DNA from 2 places in the Lacisediminihabitans sp. FW035 genome. Region 2 is predicted to be linked to the other one. Evidence: predicted binding sites of a transcription regulator. Region 2 holds the regulator's gene; the other holds the start of a gene.

Region 1 (10,713 bases), 1.7 Mb from region 2:
GCGCATGATCACGGCCTGGGGAGTCACGACGAACGGTCCGCTCTCTACTTCCCCCTACTTCATCAGACTCTCCAAGACCGGCGACCCGAATGCCGCCATCAGCTACATCGTGGGCAATGGGGGCCCGACGCTCGACCAGCGCGCGGTCGTGGATGCAGGCTTCCTCGAGTACGTGCGCCTCGGCATCCTGCCCGCTACTGATCCCGTGATTCTCAATTCGCTCGCGGTGACGGATGCCGCGATTCAGCGCCCCACCGACAGTGGTGCCGCCTGGCTGCGCTACAACGGCGACGGCTATGGCGACTGCTTCGTGGGCGCCGGCACGAATTGCACGGTCACCGGGGCTCCTTGGACAAACAACTTCTCCGGCACCGGCCACCCGTGGCCCGTGCTGGGAGCCGAGCGGGCTCAGCAGTATCTCGCCCAGGGGCAAAAGTCCGACGCATCCTCGGTGCTGGTGTCGATCAACCGGATGAACTCCGGTCCGGGCCTCGTGCCCGAGCAGGTCTGGGACCGGGCGGATGTGCCCGCCTCGCCGTTCGGTACCGACCCGGCGACGGCGTCGATCGGCTTTGTCAACGGCAAGGCGGACGGATCGGCTTCACCGCTCACCTGGGGCTCGGCCTCACAGGTGCGGCTCACGGCCGACCTCGCGGCGGGGCGCAGCCTCGAACAGCCCTCCGAAGTGCGCGACCGCTACGTGTCCCACAGCCAGCGGTCGACTCCCCTCAGCGTGACGGCCCCGACGGACGGATCGGCCACCGGGGCGACGACGACGGTCAGCGGAACCGCCGCCCCCGGGGCATCCATCGACATCGCGGATGTCGCCACCGACGCCAACAGTGTCACCACACTGACACACACCACCGCGGCCGCCGACGGCTCATTCAGCGTCGATGTGACCTCCGCGTCCGGCACGAACGTCTTCGTGATCACGAGCACCGCAAGCAACGGCGGCACCGCCCAGGTGGTGCGGTCCGTGGTGAACGATGTCGTGAATGGCACGCTGCTCTACAGCGTCGACGATCCGACCGGCGACGACAGCGGTCCGGGCAACTACGCCTACCCGAAGGCCGGGGACTTCCACGCCGGCGCCTTCGACCTCGATCGATTCCAGGTCTACGACACCGGATCGACGGTCACCTTCCGGGTACAGACCGCCGACCTCACCCTCACCTTCGGCTCGACGAACGGTGCCCAGCTCGTGGATGTGTACGTGTCGCAGCCCGGCGCGGTCTCGACCTCCACGGCATCGTCCTATCCCGGGATGAACTATTCGACGGTCGCTCCCTGGAGCCGCCTGATCGAGGCGCAGGGTTTCGGCAACAACCGGTTCGTGGATGCCTCAGGCGCCTCGCTCGGTGCGGTGACGGTCGGTGCGAACGCGGTCAGCCGGTACATCACCTTCAGCGTGGACAAGACAGCGCTGGGCGGAACGCCGGCCGCGGGGTGGGGCTTCACCGTGGCCCTCACAGGCCAGGATGGCACGCACGGGGTGGATCAGACCCGCGCCTTCAGCGCGACTGCCGGTGACTACAGTTTCGGAGTCTGCGCCGTGGCATCACCTGCCGCCTTCTGCTCGGCCGACCCGAACACCGTGCCGAAGGTGATGGACACGATCGTGCCGTCGGGAGTCTCGCAGGCGAACGAGCTCGACTACACCGCGGGGCCGGTGAAGTTGGCGGCGGTGGTGATTCCGTAGGGCAGGCGCGGGATGCACGTTCGCTAGACGGCAGTGAACTCGAAGCTGGAGTATCCCGGCCTCGCGTTCCGTGCGCCAGGGCGCGCCCTGGTGAGCGGCGCACTGAATGACATTTGCGACGCAAGAAAGGGCCCGGAACCCTGTTCCGAGCCCTTCGATGTGCCGTCGCGGTCCTGGCGGAGCGAACGACTAAGCGGCGTCGACCTCGAGCCCCTCGTCGCTGGTGGCCGCGGACTCAGGCAGGTTCGCGGGGACGACCTCGATCTTGCGAGCCTTGGACTTCTCGGTCACCGGAATCGTGACGGTGAGCACGCCATTGTCGTATTTCGCCGCGATGCGCTCGGTGTCGATGTTCCTGCCGAGAGTGAGGCGGCGCTGGAACGATCCGGACTGGCGCTCGCGAGAGAGCCACATGACCGTGTCGGTGGAGGCGGCGGCACGTTCGGCCCGGATGCTGAGCACCTGGCCGTCGACGTCGATGTCCACAGTCGCCGGGTCGATGCCCGGGAGGTCGGCGTTCATGACGTAGTTGTCGCCGTCGCGGAAGAGGTCCATCGGCATGCTTCGAGTGCTGCGGGAGGTGGGGTAAAGCGTTGTCATCATCAAACTCCAAGTGCGTTTCTAAACTTGAGTCGGTCTGACTCAACTACAACAAAATTAGCACTCGACCGCGGAGAGTGCCAGCGAATCGGGAGGTCGGTGTTCCGCCCTCAGCGATCACTCCGTGAGCTGAGAAACCGATGATGGCAAACTGACGACTATCGATTCCTATCACCCTGCCTCAGCCTTCGGCAGCGCATTCCCCGCCCTCTTCGCGCAGACGACGGCAGTGGTCATCCCTCTTCCGGTGTTCATCGTGATCGTGGCGGTCGCGGGGACCCTCAGCCTGCCGCGCGCCACCTGGCAGTACTTCGGCCTCTTCGCCACACTTGTCCACGAACTCGGGCACGCGGTGGCCGCGATCCTCACCGGCCGGGCGGTCCACGGCATCCGTATCCGCCGCAATCACTCCGGCGACGCGCTGAGCAGCGGGCGCGGAGTGCTCGGCACCATGGTGAGCGGCGTCTTCGGATATCCGGCACCCGCCATCGTCGGCGCCGCTCAGCTCTGGAGTGTGTTCAACGGATACACGGCTCTTGCCCTGTTCGTTGGCGGGGTCGTGCTTGTGCTCACGCTGCTGGTGATCCGCAACGCCTTCGGCGCGATCGTCGTGATCGTCTCGGCCGCCACCAGTGCGCTGCTCTGGTTCTTCGCCACTCCTGCGTTTCAGGGCTACGCCCTTCTGGTGATCGGGATCGCCCTGCTCGTGGGTGCGGTGCGAGCGCTCGGTACGGTCATCGGCGTGCATGTGTGGCGCCGCGACCAGCTCGCCACCTCCGATGCCTACCTGCTTTATCGTCGAACGGGCATTCCGTCACCGGTCTGGCTCCTGCTCTTCACTACCCTTATCGGCGCGAGCTGCGTCTTCGCGGTTTGGTCCTACCTTGGCTCAGCGGCGCCGTCGTGATCACCGCGAAGGTCGGCAATCACAGGCCGGCCTTGCCCCGGCACCGACCTCGCCGAGCCCGCCTGTTAGGGTTGCCGCGTGAGCGTACGAGTCGAAAAAGTGGATCTGCCGGGCATCGGCACACGCCATGACGTGATCACCAAGAAGGGCCGCCGCATCGGTGTGGTGTCCCATCGATCGGGTGAGCGTGAGCTGGCCCTGTTCGGTGTCGACGATCCTGACGAAGCAGTGGATTCCGTCGCCCTCACCGACGACGAGGCGGCTGCTCTCGCCGATGTGCTCGGGGCGTCCCTCATGCTCGGCCAGCTCGCCGGCATCCGTGAGCAGGCGGCGGGGCTCTTCACCGAGCAGCTGCTCATCTCTGCCGGCTCGCCCTACGCCGGCGAGGTCCTCGGCGCCACCAGGGCGCGCACCCGAACGCACACGTCGATCGTCGCGATCGTGCGGGGAGCGGATGTCATCCCCTCGCCCACTCCGGATACTCCCCTTGAAGCCGGCGACACCATCGTCGCTGTGGGTACCCGTCCGGGGCTCGACGCCCTCTCCCGCGTTCTCACCGACGGCTGATATCCCCTCCGCCCATGCATGACGCCGCCCTGCTCCTCATCGAAGTCGGGGCCGTACTGCTCGGTCTCAGCCTGCTCTCACGGCTGGCGGATCGCATGGGCATCTCCGCCATCCCGTTCTACCTGCTCGCCGGTCTCGCTTTCGGCGTCGGCGGGTTCGTGCCCCTCGATGCCGGCAACGAGTTCTTCACCTTCGGGAGCGAGCTCGGCGTGATTCTGTTGCTGGTGATGCTCGGATTGGAATATTCACCGACCGAGCTCATCACCAGCCTCAAGCGGTCTCGGAGAGCGGGCATCCTGGATGCCCTCCTCAACGCGCTTCCCGGGGCGCTCTGCGCCCTCGTGCTCGGCTGGGGTCCGGTGGCCGCCGTCGCGTTGGCGGGAATCACCTGGGTGTCGTCGTCCGGGGTGATCGCCAAGGTGTTGCGCGACCTACGCCGATTGGGCAACAGGGAGACACCGACGATCCTGTCGATCCTGGTGATCGAAGACCTCGCGATGGCGTTCTATCTTCCTGTGCTCTCGGCGCTGGTGATCGGCGCGGGCGTTCTCGCGGGAGCAACAGCGCTGGTCGTGGCTGTGCTTGTGGTGGCGGTGATCCTGTACCTCGCGCTGCGGCACGGACGCGTCATTTCGCGGCTGTTCGCCGCGAACCACTCCGAATCGCTCCTTCTCGGAGTGCTCGGACTCACCATGTTGGTGGCCGGCATCGCCCAAGAGGTGAATGTCTCGGCCGCGGTCGGTGCCTTCCTGGTTGGGATCGCACTCTCCGGGCGAGTGGCACACAACGCCCAGCAGCTCCTCTCTCCGCTGCGCGACCTGTTCGCCGCCGTATTCTTCGTGTTCTTCGGCCTCTCCACCGAGCCGGCCAGTATCCCGCCGGTGTTGCTGCCGGCCGCGATCCTCGCCGTGATCACGATCGCGACGAAGACCTTCACCGGCTACCGCGCGGCGGCGGCGGCGGGCATCGGAGTACCCGGCCGGTGGCGCACCGGGTTCGCCCTGACCCCGCGCGGCGAGTTCTCGATCGTCATCGCCGGGCTCGCGGCCGGGTCAGGAATCGAGCCGAGGCTCGCACCGCTTGCGACCGCCTACGTGCTGCTGACCGTGATCGCCGGGCCTATCCTGGCCCGGATGACCGACGCCGCCTGGTTCCGCCGCCGGATCAGCACCCGGCAGGAGAAAGTACGCGCCGCCGGAGTTGCATCGGAGCTGGGCTGACCGCGCGGATCAGGCTTACAGAGCGGTCAGGCTTCCAACGGCGCGAACCGTCGCACGCTCGTGCCCTCCACTTCGACCTCGCCGAGGAACATCTCGAGGGGTCGCACCCAGAGCCCGAACTGACCGTAGAGGGCGCGGTAGACGACGAGCGACTCCTCTGTCTCCGAATGGGTCGCCTCACCGATGACCTCGTACAGAAAGCCCTTGTAGTGGCGGTAGGTTCCGGCGGGGACCGAGGAGGTCTCCGGGGTAGAGCCATCATGAGTGTCGACCATCCGAGAAGGGTAGCGTTTGCGCACACGCGGCGGCGTGTCGACCGTAGGCTGGACACGTGACGGACATCCCCCTCCTCGGTCCCGTCACCGCACCAGAGCTTCAGGTGATGAGTTTCAACATCCGCCGGAGGATGCCGCGCCTCCTCCCCGGCAATCCGGACCGCTGGGTCAAACGGCGCGGGCTCATCGCCCGATTGCTCGAGTGTGAACTGCCCACGATTATCGGCGTTCAGGAGGCCCTACCGGACCAGGCCGCATTCCTGCGCCAGGCGCTCGGTAGTCGCTATCGCTCCGTCGGCTACGGGCGCAACGCCGACCGAGGCGGCGAAGGATGCCCGCTGTTCTACGACGGGCGACGCCTCAGGATGCTGCAGTGGAAGCAGACCGCCCTCTCGGACACTCCGGCTGCCAGCGGTTCGACCACCTGGGGCAACAAGGTCCCGCGAGTGCTCGTCGAGGCCACGTTTCGCGACCGCGAGACGGGAATCGAATTCCGGGCCCTGAACACCCACTTCGACCACCGGTCCCGCAACGCCCGCATCCATTCTGCAACCGTGGTGCGCGCGATCGTCGCGGCCAGCCCACTACCGGCGCTCGTCACCGGCGACTTCAACACGAGCGTCGGCTCGCTTCCCCACCGGGCCATCACCACCGGCGGCACCCTTGTGGATACCTGGGATGTCGCGTCGGAGCGCGTCTCGGAGGCGTGGGGCACCTTCCCCGATTATCGGCCCCCTCGCCTCGACCACAAGCGCATCGACTGGATCCTTGCGACAGCAGGGATCTCGGTTTCCCGTGCGGGCATCAATGTCACGCGGTTCGACGGCGCCTGGCCGTCGGACCACGCCCCCGTCCAGGCGATCATCACCCTGCCCGGGTAACCCCGCGCTTCCTCGCCGATGGATCCACAACCGGAAGTGAGGTGCCTGATGTTCGACGTGACCCTCCTCCTCATAAATCGTGAGCAGCGTTAGATCGGAGGGCCGTCCCTCCCCGGGACCCTCTCCATTCCTTCTTCCGGTAGACAGATGACCCGTCGGTGTTTTTCTCTGCTATTCCCGAGTGATGCCGCGTTTGGGGGTGCGCGCCAGGTGAGACGAACTGGAAGAGTCCTCACATGGATATCTTTCAAGTTTTGGGAACTTGCGCGCTCATCCTGTGGGTCGCATTGCCATGCATTGCACTCTTGCTTCTCTACTCCGTAGTACGGACCGCAGTAGCGCGAGGCCTTCGCGACCATCAACTGTGGATGGAGAAGAATCGTCCACTGCTTGGTCAGGCACCCGCTCATCGTTTGTCCCTCGCGGAGTAGGGGGCGTTACCCGGCGGGCAAACTGACCCGCCGCCCAATTAGCCTGCCCGAAGAGGACAGGCGAAGGGGTGCACGAACCCCTGTTCGCCCGAATTGGACTGGGCTACGGACGAACGATACGACATTGAATAGCGGCTCTTCCCTACCGGTGCGCGCTACCGTGTACCCATGAGTGAGCGCCGTGCCACCGCGGTGGTACCGGTGCTCATAGTCATCCTGCTGGCCCTGCTATTCGCGGTAGTGCTGATCCCGCAGCTCACGGGCACCGACCTCGGGTCGCCGACCGCGCCCGAGGCATCACGGGCACCGAATTCCTGGCCCGCGGTCGCACCGATTCCCACCGAGCAGGGCCGGGTGACCCACCTCGTGGACGGCGACACGCTCGACGTCTCCCTAGGCGGGGTGCGAACGCGCATCCGGCTCCTCAACGTCGACACGCCGGAGACCGTAAAAGAGAACACGCCCGTGCAGTGCATGGGGCCCGAGGCATCCGCTCGACTGAAGCAGTTGGTGCCAGTGGGATCGACGGTCGGGCTGGTCTTCGACGTGGAACGGGTGGACCAGTACGGGCGCACGCTGGCGACGGTCGTCACGGCGAGCGGACAGAACGTGAGCGAGGTGCTGGCCCAGGAGGGACTGGGGCGGGCGGTGCGGCATGGCCAGAATGTGGAGGGATATGCGACAGTGCAGGCGGCAGTGGAGCGTGCCAGGGAAGCGAGGCTCGGGTTGTGGTCGGGGGCGTGTGGATAGAGCGGCCCCGACCCTCAATGCGCCTCGGCGCTAGGCGACCATCTCCGCGCTCCGTTCCCAGAGGGCACTCGCGAGCTGCGCGTCATCCGCTTGCCGGTTGGTGCGTCCAGGCTTGCGCTTGATGTAGTACTCCCCCGGTGTCCAGACTTTGCCGGGGGCGGTCGTCGCGAGCCAGACCAGGGTGTCGGCACCCTTCTCGTTCGAGATGAGGGTGTGGCGCAGGATGCTGCGGTAGATCACGCGCAACGGGCTGGTCGAGTCGCTGGCGAAATTCGAGGCTACGACTCCGGGATGGAAGGCTGCCGTGCTGATGCCGTCCGGGCCGAAGCGGCGGTCCAGTTCCTTGGTGAAGAGGATGTTGTCGAGCTTGGCGTTGCTGTAGGCCTTGCCCGGGCTGAATCCGCTCGCCAGGTCGAGGTCGTCGATGTGGATGTCTGCGCTGAGATTCGCGACGCTCGACGTGTTGATCACGCGGGCACTGCTGAACACCAGGCGATCCATCAGCAAGGTGGTGAGCAGGAACGGCGCGAGGTGATTCACCTGCAGCGTGAGCTCGTGGCCGTCCTCGGTGAGGGTGCGGTCGCCGAAGATTCCGCCCGCATTGTTGGCGAGCACGTCGATCCGCGGATAGCGTTCGAGCAACTCTGCCGCGAGCCGACGTACCTCGCTGAGCTTCGAGAAGTCGGCCACGAAGCGGTCGGCACTGAGGGCATCCGCGACTCTCGCCGTTTTCTCGGGCGAGCGCCCGACGATGACGACGGTGTGTCCCTGGGAGGAGAGTTCGCGGGCGGCGGCGGCGCCGATGCCGTCGCTGGCGCCGGTAATGATGATGGTTTCGGGCATCCGTCGATTATCGCTGATGCCGTCGACCTACTCCTGCGGGTCTGTAATGTCCCCGGTCGCGGTGGCGGCGCGTACGGTGTGGGTCGTGCCAAGCTGGTCGGCCAACGCCTGGCCCTCCTCGATCGCCTCCTCCTTGCTGGAGTAGCTCTCGCTGCGCTCCGGCTCCCCGATCACCCGGTTCACCCACTGGCCGCCCTTGTCGATGGTCTCTACGTCGCCGTTGGTCATGGCTCTAGCCTGCGCCCGCAGGCGGCGTTTGCGCCACCCCGACTCAGGCGCGGTTCCTGATCGGCAGAGCCGCCCCGGCTCTGGACAATCGCGTGCGTCCGGTCGAGCTCGCTCCGGCGTCGTCGCGAGGCACGATTCGCCCGACGTCGTGTTCACGGATCAGGAGATTCGCGACTCCGGCGGCGTGTCGGCCCTTGGGATGCGGCGTGTCTGCCGAAACTCCTGATCCGCGAACAGGGTCGAGTAGATGGGGGTGCCGGACACGGGTCTCGTCACGTCGCTGGCGCTCTTACTCGACCAGCAGAGGGGTCTCGACACGTGGGAGAATCCGCATCGCCTCGGCGGTGAGCTCCACCGAGCGGAGGCGGTCGTCGATGTCCTGTGACTGGTGCGCGATGATGAGCTCGTCCGCCTGCACCGAGGTCGCGAACTCTTCGAGGAAGTTGCGCACCTCCGACGGCGTGCCGACCGCGGAGTAGCGCATCATGTTGGCGATGTTGCGCCCCTCAGGGGTGGTGAGGAAGACATCGATCTGTTCGTCCGTGTAGTCCAGCGCCGACGGGCCTCGCGCGATGAGGCTGCGCACCCGCGACCGACGAACCGTCTCGAACTGGAGGCGGGCATCGGCCTCGTCCTCCGAAGCGATCACGTTGACGGCCGCGATCGCGTAGGGCTCGGCGAGCTGGCGGGACGCGCGGAATTCGCTGCGATAGAGCGCCATCGCCTCGTGGAGCGCATCCGGAGCGAAGTGAGACGCGAACGCGTACGGGAGCCCGAGGGCGGCGGCCAGCTGGGCGCCGAAGAGGGACGATCCGAGGATGTAGAGCGGAACCTCGGTGCCGCGGCCAGGAACTGCCTGAACGCCAGGCACGGTCGACTCGCCACGCAGGAAAGCCTGCAGTTCGAGCACGTCCTCGGGGAACTGGTCAGACGACCGTGGGTCGCGTCGCATCGCCCGCGCGGTGTTCTGGTCGCTGCCCGGAGCGCGTCCGAGCCCGAGGTCGATGCGTCCGGGATGAAGCTCGGCGAGAGTGCCGAATTGCTCCGCGATCGTGAGCGGCGAGTGGTTGGGCAGCATCACGCCGCCGGAGCCGAGCCGGATGGTCGAGGTGTGATCGGCGACGTGGCCGATCAGCACGCTCGTGGCGGATGACGCGATCGTGGGCATGTTGTGGTGCTCGGCGTACCAGACCCGGGTGTAGCCGTTCGCTTCGGCGGACTGCGCGAGGCGCACGCTGTTGGCGAAGCTCTCGCGCACCGTCTGCCCGGGGGCGATCGGAGCGAGATCGAGGATGGAGATCGGGAGGGTCATGGTGGGCCTAACGCGCGGCCGGCGGAATTCGTTCCCGATTGCTGGTCGAGTTACTCGACCAGCCGGTCGGGTGGCAGCGAATCGTGGGCGAGCAGAGTGGCGCCGGCGACGGCCGCGGGCATGATCACGACCGCGGCGAAGGGGACGAGGAACAGCAGGTAGGTGAGCACGCCGAACCCGAGGGTGCGGGAGCGCCGCACCGCGAGCATCCGCCGCCGCCCTCGAAGGTCTACGCCGCGCGCCTCGAAGGCGAACCCGCTCAGCTCCACGGCGAGGAACCAGCCCCCGACGAATGCGCCGAGCACGGGCACCACGACCTGGCCGACGACCGGGATGAGGCCGCCGGCGAACAGCAGGGCACCCACGAGCACGGTGAGGGCGAACAGGCGGAGTCCGCCGAGCACCGACCGCCACCACGGCATGCCGTCGTCGGGTGGATCCGTGCCGAGCGACCGCTCGGTGGCGCGCCAGATACGCTCATAGAACGGATCGCCCACCGCGAGGGTCACGGCGGCGAAGGTGAACACCGCGAACAGCAGCACTCCCCCGACGAGCGCGACGGACACGAGGATGCGGATGTCGGCGCGCCACGGCTCGGTCCAGCCGCTCGCGAACGGAGTGGCCAAAATCGCGATCGAATCGAGGTTGACCAGAAGAAGCACGATTCCTGTCGCGTACACCGCGCCGACGACGAGCGCGGGGATCGCGCCGAGCAACATGAGGCGGGGAGAAGTGAACCAGAGGCGTAGGCCGCGGCCGAGATATACGGTTCCGGAGAAGAACGATCTCACGAACGAGCCACCCTCACGAGCGAGCACGGGGTACTCGCGGCCGCACCAGTGCGTGGCTGGACACGATCAGCTGTTCGACGAGCTCATCAGGCACCGAGCCGTCGAGAGCGATGGTGATCCAGTGTTTCTTGTTCAGGTGATATCCGGGGATGATCGCAGCGAATTCGCTCCGCAAGGCAATGCTCTCCTCCGGGTCGCACTTGAGC
Region 2 (10,713 bases):
GAAGACGACGACGTCCGGGTCGGCCCACCGGGCGATCTCGCCGGCGATCTCATCGAGTTCGGCGAGGGAGCGCGGCACCTGGAGCAGTACGACTCTCGCCCCCGAGAGCAGCTCCCGGCCGAGGGGAAGGCTCCGCACCTCCGAGGTGATCCCGCGGGCGTTCGCCGAGAGCGCGGCCTCCCCGACGAGAGCGTCCTGGAACACCCGCACCCCGGTTGCCCCGAGATTCGCCGCGGCGCCGATCGCGAGCGCACCATAGTGATCGTTGATCACGACGACGGTGCCGGGTGGTGCGGCCGAGACAGCGAGGGATGCCTCGTCGAGGATGAGCCGATCACTCGCGTCTACCGCGAACAGGTTGGGCGCCTCGACGTCGGGCCAGCGACGCAGGCGGTCGAGGTCGACGTCAGGCATGGGGGTCCGCCACAATCGGCTGTGGCGAGACAGCCGCCGGGCGCATGGCGTGCGCCATCCACCAGAAGGAGAGCCAGCCCACTACGGCGTTGGACACGAGGGCGATCAACGCCGAGATAACCACGACGAGCACGATCGTGGAGCCGGCGGAGGACGAGTCCCACCGCACCCCGCTGAAGCCCACATTCGTGAATACGCCGGTGATGCCGGAGACGACCCACGACCCGACGATCGCGATGCCGAAACCCGCCCAGGTGACGGCCCAGGGGCGCCGCACCTGATGGGCGGCGAGAATCCGGCCGCTCAGCACGATGGCAACGGCCATCACCACGACGCCGACGAGGGCGAGGATGACGAGCGCGGCGACCCAGGGCTCGAAGTCGAGGCCCGCGAGAAACTGTTCGAGGCCAGACGGCAACGGTCCCGATGATGAGCTGGCCGCGCGGATGATCAGCGCGAAGAATCCGACGAGCAGAGCGAGACCGATGGGCAGCGCGACCATGGCGTAGCCGAGTCCGAGCAACACGAATCCCACGGCTCCCGCGATCACCGTGCCCCGTTTCGCACGGGCGGTGAGCGGCGGGCGCACTGGGCGCGGGGCGTAGGGCTGCGCGATGTAACCAGACGCGGGCGCGGGATAGTCGGTCATCGGTTGTCCCTCAATCGTGGTCGAGCGGTCGCCAGACGACCAGTTGGGTGTTGCGCTGGGCGCGGGTCCCTGCCCGAAGGGAGACCACCTCGCCGGTTCCTCCGCCGGCGAAGACGCGGTTGCCCGGGCGGGAGAGCAGCTCATCGGCGAGCGCGTGTTCGAGCTCGCGCACGCGCTCGGACAGCGCCGTCACCTGGTTCTCGAGCTGGAGGATGCGCTTGATACCCTCGAGGCTCACGCCCTCGGTGCCGAGGCGTGCGATCTCGCGCAACTGCATGACATCCCGCATCGAGTATCGCCGGGACTGTCCGGAGGTGCGCTGCGGGATCACGAGCTCGAGTCGGTCGTACTGGCGCAGCGTCTGCGGATGCATCCCCGCGAGCTCGGCCGCGATCGCGATCGCGAAGACCGGATCGGTCGCTTCCATTGCTGTGCCTTTCCGCTCAGGCCCGCGACTTGGCGATCAGGTCGGCTCGGGGATTCTCGTCGGGTTGCAGGGAGGCGAACTTCTCGAGAGCTTCGCGGGCATCCGTCGTGAGATGCGACGGCACCGCCACCTGCACGGTCGCCAGCAGGTCGCCGACCCCCTTGTCGGTGGTGACGCCGCGGCCCTTGACCCGCAGCACACGCCCGGAGGGGGTACCCGCCGCGACCCGCAACTTCACCGGCTCGCCGCCGAGGGTCGGCACCTCGATGGTCGCGCCGAGGGTCGCCTCGGTGAAGGTGACCGGCACATCCACGCGCAGGTTGAGGCCGTCGCGCTCGAACACCGGATGGCGTCGCACGGTCACGGTGAGGGTGAGGTCGCCGGCGGGGCCACCGTCGAAACTCGGCTCGCCCTTGCCCTTGAGGCGGATCTTCTGCCCGTCGCTCACGCCGGCCGGGATCTTGACGCTGATCGGCTTGCCCTCGGCAGGCTGCAGCTTCACCGTGTCGCCGTTGATGGCAGTGAGGAAGTCGAGAGTGGTTCCCGCGGTCTGGTCGCGACCCTTGGTCGGGCCTCCGGCACCGCGGAATCCGCCACTGGGCTGCCCGAAGCCTCCCTGGCCGAACATGCCGCTGAAGATGTCATCGAAACCGCCGGAGCCGCCGGAGCGCTGTCCACCGCGCTGGCCGCCCTGGCCGAACATGCCGCCGAAGACATCCTCGAAGCCGGCACTCTGGCCGGGGGCACCCGAGGTGAAGCGCGCACGACCGGGGCCCATGGCCCGCATCTGGTCGTATTCCTTGCGCTGCTCGGCGTCCGCGAGCACGGAGTTCGCCTCGCTGATCTCCTTGAATTTCGCCTCCGCCGCCGCGTTGCCCGGGTTGGAGTCCGGGTGGTACTTGCGGGCGAGCTTGCGGTAGGCCTTCTTGAGGTCTGCCGCGGACACATCCTTGGAGACGCCGAGAACGGCGTAGAAGTCCTTGTCGAACCAATCCTGGCTGGCCACAGGCGCCTCCTTTCGTACGGGGTTGCTGGTTGAGTAGGCCGCCCGCGGCCGTGTCGAAACCCGATGGATCTCGACACGGTCGCGGGAGCTCCCTACTCGATCAGCAGGGGTTGTGGTTCTATTCTGCGGGAACCGCGACCGCGACCTTTGCGGGCCGCAGCAGGCGTTCGCCGAGTTTGTAGCCCGGGGCGATCACGTCGGCGACGGTGTTGACCGTCACTCCCGGTGTCGGCAGCTGCACGAGTGCCTCGTGCTGGTGGGGGTCGAACACGTCGCCCTTCTCCCCCACCACGGTGAGCCCGAATTTCTCGAGGCTCGCCCGCAGCTTCGCCACGATCACCACCATCGGTCCCTCGGCGAGGTCGCCATGCGCCTCGGCCAGCGACAGGTCGTCGAACACGGGGAGTAGCGATTTCACCACCTCGGCGATGTTCGCCTCCCGGTTCGCCTCCCGGTCGCGCTCGACGCGCTTGCGGTAGTTGGCGAACTCGGCCTGCACCCGCTTGAGGTCACCGAGGATCTCGGCGGCGGGATCCTTCGGCGAGGATGCCTTGCCGTCACTCGACCCGGCAGCGGCATCGCCGGCCAGGAAGGCGAGATCATCGTCGGTGAACGACGTCTCGACATCCGGACCTTCGAATCCCTCTGAGGATGCCCCGTTATCGGGCTCCTCCGGATCGCCTTTGCCCTTGCCGGGCTTCGGATTCTTGTTGGCTGCCATCAGCGCTACTTCTTGCCCTTGGGCTTCGCGGAATCGGGCTTGTCGCCGGCTTCCGGCTCGTCCTCGACGACTTCGGCATCCACGATGTCCTCGTCATCGGCGGCGGGAGCCTGCTCACCTTCGGCTGCACCCTCGGCGGAGGCCGCGGCCTGCTCCTGGGAGTAGATCGCCTCGCCGAGCTTCTGCTGGCTCTCGCTGAGCTTCTCGAAGGCGGTCTTCACGGCCGCCTCGTCTTCGCCGGCGAGGGCGCTCTTGAGCGCGTCGACATCCGCCTGCACGTCTGACTTCACGTCATCCGGAAGCTTGTCGGCATTGTCCTTGATGAGCTTGTCGGTGGAGTACGCGAGCTGCTCGGCGGTGTTGCGGGTCTCGGCGGTGGCGCGGCGTTCCTTGTCCTCCGCGGCGTGCTCCTCGGCCTCGCGCACCATGCGCTCGATGTCGTCCTTCGACAGCGACGAACCGCCGGTGATCGTCATCGACTGCTCCTTGCCGGTTCCCTTGTCCTTTGCAGACACGTGCACGATGCCGTTGGCGTCGATGTCGAAAGTCACCTCGACCTGCGGGATGCCCCGGGGAGCAGGAGCGATGCCCTGCAGCTCGAAGGTTCCGAGGTTCTTGTTGTCGCGGGTGAACTCACGCTCGCCCTGGAAGACCTGGATCGCCACGGACGGCTGGTTGTCGTCCGCTGTGGTGAAGGTCTCGCTTCGCTTGGTGGGGATGGCCGTGTTGCGCTCGATGAGCTTGGTCATGATGCCGCCCTTGGTCTCGATACCGAGGCTCAGGGGGGTGACGTCGATGAGCAGCACGTCCTTGCGCTCACCCTTCAGCACGCCGGCCTGGAGGGCGGCGCCGACGGCGACCACCTCGTCCGGGTTGACGCCCTTGTTCGGGTCCTTGCCACCGGTGAGCTTCTTGACCAGCTCGACGACGGCGGGCATGCGGGTCGATCCACCGACGAGCACGACGTGCGCGACATCCGCGACCTTGATCCCGGCCTCTTTGATGACGTCGGTGAAGGGCTTGCGGGTGCGCTCGAGCAGGTCGGCGGTGAGCTCTTCGAACTTGGCGCGGGTGAGCGTCTCGTCGAGGTTGGCCGGGCCGTTCTCGGTGAGCGACAGGTACGGCAGCTGGATGCTGGTGCTCATGGAGCTCGAGAGCTCCTTCTTCGCCTGCTCCGAGGCCTCCTTGAGCCGCTGCTTGGCGATCTTGTCGCCCGAGACATCGACACCGGTCGAGTCCTTGAAGCGCTTGATCAGGTAGTCGACGACGCGCTGGTCCCAGTCGTCTCCGCCGAGGCGGTTGTCACCGGAGGTGGAACGCACCTGGATGGTCGAGAAGTCGTCGTCCTTGCCCACTTCGAGCAGCGAGACGTCGAAAGTACCGCCACCGAGGTCGAAGACCAGGATGAGCTCGTCTTCCTTGCCCTTGTCGAGGCCATAGGCGAGAGCGGCCGCGGTGGGCTCGTTGATGATGCGCAGCACGTTGAGTCCGGCGATCTCGCCGGCCTCCTTCGTGGCCTGGCGCTCGGCGTCGTTGAAGTACGCGGGAACGGTGACGACGGCGTCGGTCACGGCCTCACCGAGGTACTGCTCGGCGTCGCGCTTGAGCTTGGCGAGGATGCGTGCCGAGATCTCCTGCGGGGTGTACTTCTTGCCGTCGATGTCGACGGTCCAGTCGGTGCCCATGTGGCGCTTGACCGACGAGATGGTGCGGTCGACGTTGGTGACGTTCTGACGCTTGGCGGTCTCACCGACGAGCACCTCGCCATCCTTCGTAAAGGCGACGACGGACGGCGTCGTGCGGAATCCTTCGGCGTTCGTGATGACGGTGGGTTCTCCACCCTCGAGGACCGAGACGACGGAGTTCGTGGTTCCGAGGTCGATACCTACTGCTCGAGCCATATGCTCTTTCTCCTTGCTTGTGCGGTGCTGCGTGGGGTCTGTTTCTTGAGATCCAGGGTGAGACTTGAGTCCCACGTACTCAAGTTTGAAACCTGTGAATAACTTTGTCAAGTCAGGATTCGAAAACTTGAGTCGATCTAGCTCAACTGTCAGTTTCGGGGGATCTGCGCCATGCTGTTCCCACTGCAACGCGAGAGGAGGAACTGCCATGACCACGGTCATCGTGCCCCGCCTTCTTCCCCTTTCCCTCGAGGTCACCGCCTAGCTCTTTCGCCGAGTGGCCTCCCTCTCGCTGGAGTTCTCTCGTGTCATTCGACATCCCCACTTTTTCTACACTCGAGCCGGGTGAGGGCCAACGCTGGTCCACCTGGTTCTCCACCATCCCGAGCCAGCGCGGTCCGCGCCCGTTCCCCGACTGGGTCGTCACCGACGCCGGCGCCTTCGACACCGAGCTCGGCATCGTCAAGAGCGGCAAGGAGGCGGATGTCTTCCTGATCGAGCGTGCCGTGCCGGGCTCGGCGCGCTCCAGCATCCTCGCCGCCAAGCGCTACCGCTCACCCGAGAACAGCGACTTTCACCGGTCCTCGCAGTATCGCGAGGGGCGCGAGATGCGACGCTCCCGCGACACCCGAGCGGTGGCCCGCGGCTCGGCCTACGGACGATCCGTGGCGGCAGGAGCGTGGGCGAACGCGGAGTTCGAGGCGCTCAGCACAATGTACGAGCGAGGCGTCGCCGTCCCCTACCCCGTGCAGGTGTTCGGCACCGAGCTGCTGATGGAGTTCGTGGGCGACGGCTCAAACGCGGCTCCGCGATTGGCGCAGGTGCGGGCATCCGCTGCCACGCTCGCGGACTATTTCGCGCAGGTGCGGCAGATCCTGCTCGGCTTCGCTCGTGCCGGCACCGCGCACGGCGACCTCTCGCCCTACAACCTGCTCGTACACGAGGACCGGGTGGTGGCTATCGACCTCCCACAGCTCGTGGAGGTGGTGAGCAACCCCAACGGCATGGCTCTGCTGCAGCGGGACTGCGTGAACGTGTGCGACTGGTTCGTGCGCCAGTGCCTGGACTGCGACGTCGACGAGCTCTTCGCGGAGGCCATCGCGGAGCTGTACTGACGCCACGCCTTCTCAAAACGCAGGAGATTCGCCACCGGATGCCGCCTCTCGCCGCACACCGCGGCGTTTCGTGGCGGATCTCCTGCGTTTTGGGGAGGTCGTCGGCGGTGACGCATCCCGTAACACTCGCCCGCCGCGGTCGAGCGCTGCCGCACACTGTCGGGATGCTTGACGCCTCTCCCGCGCTCGTCGGCATCTCGCACGGCACGTCGTCGCCGGCCGGGAGGTCCGCGGTCGCGCGGCTGATGGCGGCCGTCGCCGTGGCGCGCCCGGACATCACCACGGCAAGCGGGTTCGTCGACGTGCAGCAACCGGATGTCCCGCAGACCCTCGCCTCCCTCGACCCCGCAAGGGACACACCGGCGAGCGCCGTGGTCGTGCCGTTGCTGCTCTCCGCGGGTTACCACGTGCACGTCGACCTGCACGAGGCGGTGAGCGATCGGCCGGGATCCACGACGCTGGCGCGGGCCCTCGGGCCGGATCCGAGACTGGCGGAACTGCAGCACGCCCGGCTCGAGGAGGCCGGTCTCGCACCCGACGATGTCGTGGTCGTCGCCGCGGCGGGATCCAGCGATGCGCGCGCCGTCGCCGAATGCCATTCGGCCGCCGCCCTGCTCGCGACCCGTCTCGGCCGGCCGGTAACCGTCGGCTTCCTGTCGGCGGCCGCCCCGACCCTGGCCGAAGCGATCTCCGCCGCACGGTCGGCATCCCCCGGCTCGCGGATCGTGGCGAGCAGCTACCTGCTCGCGCCCGGTTACTTCCAGTCGATCGTCGAGAACTCGGGAGCGGATGTCGCGACAGCGCCGCTTCTCGCGGCCGAGCTCCCGGCACCGCGGCAGCTCGTCGACATCGTCTGCGACCGGTACTCAGCAGCCCTCTTGTATCGGGCAGCTGCGGTTCTGACCAGCGTGTGACGCCCCGTTACCCCGCGTGAACGGCTGTGACCCGCTCAGGGGACAGCGGACATGCCTCGCCGCTAGGTTCCTCAGCAGCAAGTCGACCAGCGAAGGGGACGCCGATGCCGCTGACGAACGTGACCACCGAGGCCAGATCCATTCCGGCGCGCTCCAACGGGCAATGGAAAGTCGACGGCACCGCGCCGCTCAACGCCAATGAGGCGTGGAAGCAGGCGGACGGCGGACTGAGCGTTCGCGAGCGCATCGAGAACGACTATTCCCAGAACGGTTTCGACTCGATCGACGGCACCGACCTGCACGGCCGCTTCCGCTGGTGGGGGCTCTACACGCAGCGCAAGCCCGGCATCGATGGTGGCAAGACCGCCACTCTCGAACCCCATGAACTCGAAGACAAGTACTTCATGCTGCGGGTGCGAATCGACGGAGGCCAGCTCAGCACCGAGCAACTGCGGGTGATCGGTGCGATCTCGACAGAGTTCGGGCGGGACACCGCCGACCTCACCGATCGCCAGAACATCCAGCTGCACTGGATCCGCGTCGAGGACGTTCCCGAGATCTGGCGCCGCCTCGAAGCGGTGGGGCTCGGAACGACAGAGGCCTGCGGTGACGTGCCCCGCGTCGTGCTCGGATCGCCCGTCGCCGGCATCGCGGCCGACGAGCTGATCGATCCGACTTCCGCGATCCAGGAGATCACCGAGCGGTACATCGGCGACCCGGAGCTCGCCAACCTGCCGCGCAAGTTCAAGACCGCGATCACCGGGCATCCCAGCCAGGACGTGGTGCACGAGATCAACGACATCGGCTTCGTCGCGGTGGAGCATCCGGTGCTCGGCGTCGGCTACGACCTCTGGGTGGGCGGCGGGCTGTCCACCGATCCGCGCCTCGCCCAGCGTCTCGGCGCCTTTGTGGCGCCCCACGAGGTCGCCGACGTTTGGTACGGCGTGACCGCGATCTTCCGTGACTACGGTTTCCGCCGGCTGCGCAACAAGGCCCGCCTCAAGCTTCTCGTCGCCGAGTGGGGACCGGAGAGGTTCCGCGAGATCCTGGAGACCGAATACCTCGGGCACGCCCTGCCCGACGGCCCGGCCGCCCCCACCCCCACGAGCGCGGGCGACCATGTCGGCGTGCATCCGCAGAAGGACGGCCGATTCTTCATCGGAGTCACGCCGATCGTCGGACGGGTCTCCGGTTCGATGCTCACGGCCCTCGCCGACCTCCTCACCGCCCACGGCTCCGCCCGGCTTCGCACCACACCGCACCAGAAGCTCGTGGTGCTCGACATCGCCGAAGAGCAGGTCGAGCCGCTGATCGCCGCCCTCGACGAGATCGGGCTCTCCGCCCGCCCCAGCCTGTTCCGCCGGTCCACCATCGCCTGCACCGGCCTCGAGTTCTGCAAGCTCGCGATCGTGGACACCAAGCAGACAGCGACGGATGCCGTGCTCGAGCTCGAGACCCGGCTGGCCGGTCTCGACCTGCCGCATCCGATCAGCCTGCATGTGAACGGATGCCCCAACTCCTGCGCCCGCATCCAGACCGCGGACATCGGGCTCAAGGGGCAGCTGCTGCCCGACGGCGACGGCGGCCAGACCCCGGGTTTCCAGGTGCACCTCGGCGGCGGACTGGTGTCCGACTCCCGGGACGAAGCCGGTCTCGGTCGCACCGTGCGCGGGCTCAAGGTGACCGCCGACGACCTGAGCGCGTATGTCGAGCGGCTGGTGCGGCGCTTCCTCGCGGACCGCACCGTCGACGAGACGTTCGCAACTTGGGCGCATCGAGCAGAGGAAGAGGCACTCCGATGACGACCGCCACCCTTCGCACACACGACGAGCTCCGCGCACTCGCGGAGGCGGGCGCCACAGCGCTGGTCGATGCCTCCGCCGAAGAGGTGGTGGCGTGGATCGCCGCGAACTTCGCGACGGATGCCGTGACCGTCGCCTGCTCCATGGCCGACGCCGTACTGCCCCACCTCGTCTCCCAGCAGCTCCCCGGCATCGACGTGCTGTTCCTCGACACCGGCTATCACTTCCCGGAGACCTACGCCACGCGCGACGAGGTCGCCCGCGCGCTCGAGGTGCGCGTCGTCGACGTGCTGCCCGAGAAGACGGTGCCGCAGCAGGACGCCGAGCACGGTGTCGAGCTGTTCTCGCGCGATCCGTCCCTCTGCTGCGCCCTGCGCAAGGTGGCCCCGCTGCAGAAATCACTGGCCGGCTACGAGGTGTGGTTTACCGGAGTGCGCCGCGAGGAGGCTCCCACGCGCAGCACCACGCCGCTCGTGACCTTCGACGAGCGCAACGGCCTCGTGAAGGTCAATCCGCTGGCGGCCTGGAGCTTCGACGAGCTCCTCGACTACGCCTCCGCCCACGAGGTGCCGGTGAACCTGCTGATGGCGAACGGCTACCCGTCGATCGGCTGCGCGCCCTGCACTCGTGCGGTCGCACCCGGCGAGGACCCCCGGGCGGGTCGCTGGGCCGGCATCACCAAGACCGAATGCGGGCTGCACGAATGAGCGCGCAGGCGCCGATGGCTGTCGTGACGGGACACGGACTCTCCACCCTCGACGTGCTCGAGAGCGAAGCCATCCACATCATCCGCGAGGTCGTCTCGGAGTTCGAACGTCCGGTGCTGATGTTCAGCGGCGGCAAGGATTCTGTCGTGGTGCTGCACCTGGCCGCCAAGGCGTTCTGGCCGGCGCGCGTACCGTTCTCGCTTCTCCACGTCGACACCGGGCACAATTTCGACGAGGTGCTTCGCTTTCGCGACGACACGGTGGCGAGACTCGGGTTGAGGCTCGAGGTCGCCTCCGTGCAGGACTATCTCGACGACGGCCGCCTCCAGGAGCGGTCGGATGGCACACGCAATGCTCTGCAGACCCTTCCGTTGCTTGACGCGATCACCGCCGGTCGCCACGACGCCGTCTTCGGTGGTGCGCGTCGCGACGAGGACAAGGCCCGCGCCAAGGAGCGCATCATCTCCCTTCGCGACGAATTCGGCCAGTGGGACCCGCGCAACCAGCGTCCAGAGCTCTGGAATCTCTACAACGGCCGTCACACCGTCGGCCAGCACCTGAGGGTATTCCCGATCAGCAACTGGACCGAACTCGACGTGTGGCGCTACATCGAGCGCGAGGGCATCGAGCTCCCCTCGCTCTACTACGCGCATCAGCGGGAGGTCTATGCCCGCGATGGAATGTGGCGAGCCGTCAGCCCGGTGTCCCGTCCCACCGCAAGCGAGCGCGTCGAGGTGCGCACCGTGCGCTACCGCACTGTCGGCGACCTGAGCTGCACCGGCGCCGTGGAATCGAATGCCGCCACGGTCGCCGCCGTCGTGCGGGAAGTCACCTCGAGCACCCTCACCGAACGCGGTGCCACCCGCGCCGACGACCGCATCTCCGAAGCCGCAATGGAAGACCGCAAGAGAGACGGGTATTTCTGATGGCAGCACTCGAGCACGCGCCATCCACGCTGTTCCGCTTCGCCACCGCCGGCTCGGTCGACGACGGCAAGTCCACCCTCGTCGGCCGCCTGCTGCACGACTCGAAGGCGATCCTGGCCGACCAGCTCGAG

What was found. The regulator HspR, encoded in region 2, represses chaperone genes until heat shock. The targets are predictions, from matches to a motif close to AAGTTGAGTCNNNNNGACTCAACTT.
Region 1: the regulator HspR is predicted to act here: its motif matches at 2,327-2,351, upstream of ACVXZ4_RS09455 (Hsp20/alpha crystallin family protein).

The regions. Positions count from the first base shown of each region.
Region 1 is NZ_CM142187.1:1,958,386-1,969,098, reverse strand. Features, by position in the region: gene ACVXZ4_RS09460 (glucodextranase DOMON-like domain-containing protein) at 1-1,702, shown strand, start outside; gene ACVXZ4_RS09455 (Hsp20/alpha crystallin family protein) at 1,892-2,302, opposite strand; gene ACVXZ4_RS09450 (M50 family metallopeptidase) at 2,532-3,209, shown strand; gene ACVXZ4_RS09445 (cation:proton antiporter regulatory subunit) at 3,288-3,776, shown strand; gene ACVXZ4_RS09440 (cation:proton antiporter) at 3,791-4,996, shown strand; gene ACVXZ4_RS09435 (DUF1653 domain-containing protein) at 5,023-5,271, opposite strand; gene ACVXZ4_RS09430 (endonuclease/exonuclease/phosphatase family protein) at 5,328-6,152, shown strand; gene ACVXZ4_RS09425 (thermonuclease family protein) at 6,752-7,333, shown strand; gene ACVXZ4_RS09420 (SDR family NAD(P)-dependent oxidoreductase) at 7,364-8,176, opposite strand; gene ACVXZ4_RS09415 (DUF2188 domain-containing protein) at 8,204-8,404, opposite strand; gene ACVXZ4_RS09410 (LLM class flavin-dependent oxidoreductase) at 8,694-9,716, opposite strand; gene ACVXZ4_RS09405 (EI24 domain-containing protein) at 9,767-10,507, opposite strand; gene ACVXZ4_RS09400 (MmcQ/YjbR family DNA-binding protein) at 10,521-10,713, opposite strand, start outside.
Region 2 is NZ_CM142187.1:3,704,185-3,714,897, forward strand. Features, by position in the region: gene ACVXZ4_RS17605 (class I SAM-dependent methyltransferase) at 1-414, opposite strand, end outside; gene ACVXZ4_RS17610 (hypothetical protein) at 407-1,063, opposite strand; gene ACVXZ4_RS17615 (heat shock protein transcriptional repressor HspR) at 1,074-1,490, opposite strand; gene ACVXZ4_RS17620 (DnaJ C-terminal domain-containing protein) at 1,507-2,496, opposite strand; gene ACVXZ4_RS17625 (nucleotide exchange factor GrpE) at 2,615-3,217, opposite strand; gene dnaK (molecular chaperone DnaK) at 3,223-5,118, opposite strand; gene ACVXZ4_RS17635 (serine protein kinase RIO) at 5,424-6,233, shown strand; gene ACVXZ4_RS17640 (sirohydrochlorin chelatase) at 6,398-7,147, shown strand; gene ACVXZ4_RS17645 (nitrite/sulfite reductase) at 7,252-8,949, shown strand; gene ACVXZ4_RS17650 (phosphoadenylyl-sulfate reductase) at 8,946-9,656, shown strand; gene cysD (sulfate adenylyltransferase subunit CysD) at 9,653-10,582, shown strand; gene ACVXZ4_RS17660 (sulfate adenylyltransferase subunit 1) at 10,582-10,713, shown strand, end outside.